Regions from separate parts of the Vibrio floridensis genome, predicted to be linked through region 2. Evidence: riboswitches for the same ligand, from Rfam matches in the RefSeq annotation. Region 2 holds a riboswitch; the other holds the start of a gene.
What was found. A riboswitch is a leader RNA that binds a small molecule or an ion and turns the genes downstream of it on or off. The one in region 2 is predicted to bind cyclic di-GMP.

Region 1 (3,420 bases), on a different contig from region 2:
CTCAATACCTGGATAGATAGCCTGTATCACCGACTTTAACTCTTCTAATGTCATGTTTTCTTGCTCAGCATGAAAGGCGTTCAACGCTGAAAATTGAATTGGTTCGACACTCAATATCTTGAGACGGCAGAAAACGCGCCCTTCTTCTAACGTGGATACCTCAACCGTCGTCCCAGCAACATAATGGCTTTCTGATTCATCCCGAATGGTGATGGTTTTTTTATCCGCTAAAATGTCGGATTCAAAACGTGAAAAAAACGTCATAGTGGTTGGAATGCTCATCGCTACCTCATACATCATTGTTCTACGATACGTATCAATTTATGGCTTGCTCACTGATCCTAAACTCACGAGACCTCTTTTGGATCGAGTGGTTAATGTTTCAGCGATGATACACATCAAGCCAAACCAAATTAAACCAAAGCTGATCATTTTCGTTTGATCAAACAGCTCACCAAATATCACGACCGCTAAAATAAACTGCAAAGTGGGTTCAATATATTGCATCAAACCGATATTGCTCATATCGGTACAACGAATTGCAATGGAGTAAAAAATAAGGGGAGCAATTGTTACTGGGCCACTACCTAAATAAAACAGCAAGGTTTCAATATCGGAAGATAAGGCCACCGCATCACCTAGCGAGTGTTTATACATCATATAGACTAAAGCAAAAGGCATTAGCAGCAGTGCTTCTAAAAATAACGTAGTACTCCAATCGAAAGCTACTTTCTTTTTGCAAAATCCGTAGAAAGTAAAAAACACCCCCATCGTAAGCGCGATGTAAGGAACCTCACCATAATCCACCACTTGGTAAGTTAAACCGAGCGTTGCAAAAGCAATAGCCAACTTTTTACCGAGCGAAAGAGACTCTTTCAGAATAATGACCCCTAAAGCCACCATCATTAATGGGCTGATAAAAAAACCAAGGCTGGCATCAATTACGCGATCATGGGTCAGTGCCCAGGTGAAAGTTGACCAAGAAATGCACATCAATAGTGAAGCAATCAAGGTAAACAGCAACGAGCGTTTATCCGTCATCACTTGATGAAAGTTAGGCCAGTGCTTGGTCATGATCCAGACTAAGACAACCCCCACGGGAACAGACGCGATTATGCGTAAGGCGAGCAGCTCATCTGTGGCAGCCGATGGCAAAAAGCGATAATAAATGGGTGTTAACCCCCAAATCAAAAAGGAGATTGCAGCCATTAGGTTGCCATAACTGCTGGTTTTCATAAGTGCTCTATCGCATAAGTAGAAAGCAGCGATTCTAACGCTGTGATGCGTATTGTTAAACTGTTTTTCATGGGTACTTTGTGATTGACATTTCATTTGAATATAAATCAATCACCATTAAATCGGGATTAAATATACATTTAATAACTCAAATAATTCCCATCAATTATCCATTGATCCTATTGGTTATTTTTCGAGAAATTAATTCCAAAACGAATTAATTAATTCGCACTCTCTTATGTAACCTCCTAAATTACGTTCGACATCACACATAGGCAAACCATTTGAAAGAATGGGACGCAAAGCTTCCGGTCTGTCGGCGTAAAATCCAACACAAAACACCTAAGATAGCGGGGCCGCCACTCTCTCGAGAGAGTGTTTGAGCTAAAGATTCAGGGAGTTTCCCCCTCTCCGGCGTCTTTGGCAATAACATGCGTATGCTGTGGTCGATACCCAGAGCACTCTGGATAAAGTCAGCACAAAAAAAGAGTATGTTATGAAAAAACAACCCACTTACACCATGCTTGCCATTGCTATCTCTGTCATCAGCGGTAGTGCGATGAGTCATGGCTATGTTTCAGCAGTAGAGAATGGCGTGGCCGAAGGTCGTGTTGCGTTATGTAAATTTGCCGCTTCTACAGGAGAAAAAAACAGCCATTGTGGCGCCATTCAATATGAGCCACAGAGTGTAGAAGGCCCTGATGGTTTTCCGGAAAGTGGCCCACGCGATGGCAAAATTGCCAGTGCAGAGAGTGCCCTTGCCAGTGCGCTGGATGAACAGACCAGCGATCGCTGGGTTAAACGCCCGATTCAAGCCGGCCCACAAAACTTTGAGTGGACTTTTACCGCAAACCACGTGACCAAAGATTGGAAGTACTACATCACAAAACCCGATTGGAACCCAAATCAACCATTAGCTCGCGCATCATTTGATCTCACGCCTTTTTGTGTGATTGATGGCGGTATGGTGCAGCCACCAAAACGAGTCAGTCACAGTTGTAACGTTCCTGAGCGCCAAGGTTATCAAGTGATTCTTGCGGTTTGGGATGTGGGTGATACTGCTGCCTCTTTCTACAATGTAATCGATGTCAAATTTGACGGAGAAGGCCCTTCGCTACCAAATTGGAGCCAAGGCGGTCAGATCAACCCGACCATGGACCTGAACGTCGGCGACACTGTATTTACACGGGTGTTTGACCATAACGGCGAGAACGTGGCCTACCGTACGACGCTCACTATCGACAGTCAGGCGCTGACGGTCGCAAACAACTGGTCTCACGCACTGGCCACTAAGATTAACCAAACCCAAAGTGATATCGCATCGGGCCAGTTGAATGAGCAGAACCAGTTTGTTCCCGTTTATGGTAGTAACCCGATTTATCTCAAACAAGGTAGCTCTCTAGAACGCGTCGAAATCGGCTATAAAATTGAAACGCCGGTACCGGAGTACGATGTGACTGTCTCTGGCCTCGCGGACGAGTATCTGGTTGAGGACGAATCCGTTGCCTTGCAGTTAACATTGGACGCAGTGGGTGATATCTCAGCAGAGCTGACCGTTTACAATCACCACAAAGAACCATTGGCGTTCGAAACCGTTTCTATGAAAGATGGTGACACACAAGCGGTAACACTAACACTCAGTAAGTCCGAAGCTGGTCATCATATGTTGGTATCAAAGGTCAAAGATCACAATGGCAATTTACAAAAGCAGCAAAGCTACGATTTTATGCTGAAAGAAGAGCAAACGCCGCCTCCAGGCAACGACTATGATTTTGTTTTTCCACAAAGTTTAAGTTCATACACCGCGGGCACCAAAGTGCTAGCCACTGATGGCCACGTTTACCAATGTAAGCCCTTCCCTTACTCTGGTTACTGCATTCAGTGGTCACAAAGCGCAACACATTATGAGCCAGCGGTTGGTTCTCACTGGCAAATGGCGTGGGATAAGCTTTAACCGCTTCACGCTCGCTCACGTCACAAGTAAGAAGCGATGCCTGGGCATCGCTTCTTTTTTATGATGGGTCGACCACAACATCTTTGATTTTAGCACGGCGGCCAGTTGCTCGAGGATTGCTGATCGCCAAATGGTGATTGTAGCCAACAACGCGTTAGAGTTTATTGAGATTAGAAACAAAGGACTCAATATTTTGCCGTTGGGTATTGGGGTTTAAAAACACCGCCTTT
Region 2 (3,420 bases):
AACGCGGATACAGATTTCGCGGTTCGATTAGGTTGCCAGCTTTGCCGTCACAGTCTAAAATTGAGACCGCAATCGATAAAACATGATTTTAATGCAAACCGCTGAAACACAGCGGTTTTTGTGTTTTTTTAAGCTAAGCTGCTGCTTTTCTAGTGTGTCTTCTTTTAAGGCGAAATCGGAGAAAGGTAGCAAACCGTGTTGCCACGAATGTACTTCATTTCAACTGGCAACCTAGGACAGGACAATACCTATGGCCACAATAAAAGATGTCGCACGTCTCGCTGGCGTATCAACTACAACGGTTTCTCACGTAATCAATAAAACCCGATTCGTGGCTGAAGCCACTCAAGAAAAAGTCATGAAAGCGGTTGACGAGCTCAACTACGCACCGAGCGCAGTGGCTCGTAGCTTAAAGTGCAACACCACCCGCACTATTGGTATGCTGGTTACGCAATCTACCAACTTGTTCTTTTCTGAAGTGATTGATGGCGTAGAAAGCTACTGTTACCGTCAAGGCTACACACTAATTCTTTGTAATACTGGCGGTATCTACGAGAAGCAACGTGATTACATTCGTATGCTTGCGGAAAAACGCGTAGATGGCATTTTGGTGATGTGTTCAGACCTCACCGAAGAACTACGCGAAATGCTTGATAAGCATGCAGATATTCCTAAAGTGATTATGGACTGGGGCCCAATCAGCTCACAAGCCGATAAAATTATCGATAACTCAGAGGAAGGTGGCTACTTGGCCACTAAGTACTTGATTGAAAATGGTCATACAAAAATTGCGTGTTTAAGTGGTCACTTTGAAAAAGCCGCGTGCCAAGAGCGCATCCAAGGCTTTAAACGTGCGATGAAGGAAGCCAATATCACAGTCAACGAAGATTGGATCCTTGAAGGGAACTTCGAATGCGACACGGCAGTGATGGCAGCTGACAAGATCGCGTCGTGGCAAGATCGCCCAACGGCAGTCTTCTGCTTCAACGATACCATGGCACTGGGTTTGATGAGCCGTCTTCAACAACTAGGGCTTCGTATTCCAGAAGACATCTCTGTGATCGGCTACGACAATATCGAGTTGGCAGAATACTTCTCGCCACCATTGACAACAATCCACCAGCCAAAACGTCGTGTCGGTAAAAATGCATTTGAGATCCTTCTCGAGCGTATTAAGGATAAAGAGCACGATAAGCGTATATTTGAAATGCACCCAGAGCTCGTTATTCGCGACACAGTTAAAAAAATCAATTAGTTAACACTAATATTCTAAAGCATCCAAGTCTGGGTGCTTTTTTTTATTCTTAGTAAGTGATTTGTTAAGTCAAATTCTGTTCAGTTCTTAAAATCGAGCACTCATTCACTTAACTGCAGCTATTACTTGAAGCAATGTCACACTTTTAATCTCAAAATGTGATGTTACTCCAATAGAAATCGTATTCTTTAAGTGTCACGCACAGGGCAAACCATCTGAAAAGGTGGGACGCAAAGCCTCCGGCCTAAACCATTCATAATTTGGTAGGTAGCGGGGTTACCGATGGCAAAAATGCATAACAACAAGTTTACCCATTAATGACATTGTATTTGCATTGGTTTGCTAATCTCTCGGACCTGATTTGGTGGCGTAATTGTAATTACACCGAGATAACACATCATGGATAAACCGATACTCAAAGATTCAATGAAGCTTTTTGAGCAACTTGGTGCGATAAAGTCTCGCTCTATGTTTGGCGGGTTCGGCCTTTTTGCAGATGAGACGATGTTTGCGCTCGTTGTCAAAGACCAGCTTCATATTCGCGCGGATCAAAAATCGACATTACTTTTCGAAAAGAAAGGACTAAAACCATACGTTTACACCAAGCGTGGGTTTCCAGTTGTCACTAAGTACTACGCGATCTCTGATTCGCTTTGGCAAGACCAAAATGCGCTTCTGTCCGTAGCGAAACAGGCACTAAAGAGTGCAAATAGTGACAAGCAGCAACAAGCAACTGCAAAACCGGATAGACTTAAAGACCTCCCTAACCTACGTTTAGCCACCGAACGAATGTTGAAGAAGGCAGGTATTGAAACCGTAGAACAGTTGGAATCGCAGGGCGCTGCTCGCGCGTATCAAGCGATTAAAAACACACACACGGGCTCAGTCAGCTTAGAGCTGTTGTGGGCACTTGAGGGCGCAATTAAAGGGACGCATTGGAGCGTTATCCCTCAACAACGACGTGATGAGTTAGTGAATAACTTGTCTTCATAGTAAGACAAAGTGACTATTGAGTTATAGACTAGAAACCACACCCCTACAGGTGTGGTTTTTTCGTATGGCACGAAATTATTTCTTTTTCACTCGGGTCTGATTACAACGCTATCTGGAGAATCTATCAATGAACAAAAAACTCGTATTCGGACTGTTGCTTATCACCACTATCATCTTATTGGGTGTTAACTTTAGCCAATACCTCACCTTAGAAAACGCTAAGGCGCAGCAAGTCGCTTTAACTCACTTTATTGAAGATAACTTCTGGTTATCCGCCATCAGCTATTTCATCCTTTACGTCGCTTTGACTGCTTTTTCTGTACCTGGCGCGACCGTCGTCACACTGCTTGGCGCTGCTCTCTTTGGTTTTTGGTTTAGCCTACTTCTGGTTTCCTTTGCCAGTACCATAGGGGCCACCATCGCATTTCTAAGCAGTCGTTACCTATTGAAAGAATGGGTCCAGAAGCGATTTGGAGACAAACTGAACTCGGTGAATCAAGGTGTTGAGAAAGATGGCGCGTTTTACCTATTTTCACTTCGCCTGATACCGATATTTCCATTTTTCTTAATTAACTTATTAATGGGGTTAACCCCTATCTCTATCAGTCGTTACTACGTCACTAGCCAAATTGGCATGTTGCCCGGCACGGCGGTTTACCTCAATGCTGGGACTCAGTTGGCAGAGATCAATACCTTATCTGGTATTTTGTCACCGGCTGTCATCGCCTCTTTTGTTTTACTTGGTGTATTTCCAATCGCTGTTAAGTGGTTGATGAGCAAGTTTCGTCCACAGTTCACGTCTCAGTAGAATGCCATTATGATAGTGTTTACGGCTAATACACCGATAGAAGCGCATATTGTTTGTCAGTTGCTACTTAATGAGCAAATACTGTGTGAAGTACGTGGTGAAGGTTTATTTGGTCTTAAAGGGGAGCTTCCAGCCACAGACGACACCAATCCTTATGTATGGCTGTTGGAACCAAATAAGCTGGCGTTTGCCAAAACAGTCGTGGAGAGTTACCAAAGCCAATGTACATCTGTTGCCAATTGGCAGTGTAAGCACTGTGGCGAGGAAATTGAAGGGCAATTTGGCGCTTGTTGGTATTGTGGTTCTACACTCGAATAAGTATAGGATTTCGATAGAAAGTGAGATGGTAATAGAGAGGAGCTTG

Region 1: another riboswitch for cyclic di-GMP. It lies ahead of gbpA (N-acetylglucosamine-binding protein GbpA); the one in region 2 lies ahead of LZU85_RS04815 (TfoX/Sxy family DNA transformation protein).

Annotation. Positions count from the first base shown of each region.
Region 1 covers NZ_JAKGCY010000001.1:582,460-585,879, reverse strand. The annotation lists gene yqfB (N(4)-acetylcytidine aminohydrolase) at 1-282, opposite strand, end outside; gene rarD (EamA family transporter RarD) at 322-1,236, opposite strand; cyclic di-GMP riboswitch class I at 1,501-1,600, shown strand; gene gbpA (N-acetylglucosamine-binding protein GbpA) at 1,733-3,190, shown strand; gene LZU85_RS02415 (pyridoxal phosphate-dependent decarboxylase family protein) at 3,345-3,420, opposite strand, start outside.
Region 2 covers NZ_JAKGCY010000002.1:98,813-102,232, reverse strand. The annotation lists gene purR (HTH-type transcriptional repressor PurR) at 251-1,255, shown strand; cyclic di-GMP riboswitch class I at 1,451-1,539, shown strand; gene LZU85_RS04815 (TfoX/Sxy family DNA transformation protein) at 1,655-2,248, shown strand; gene LZU85_RS04810 (TVP38/TMEM64 family protein) at 2,376-3,056, shown strand; gene LZU85_RS04805 (putative signal transducing protein) at 3,066-3,374, shown strand.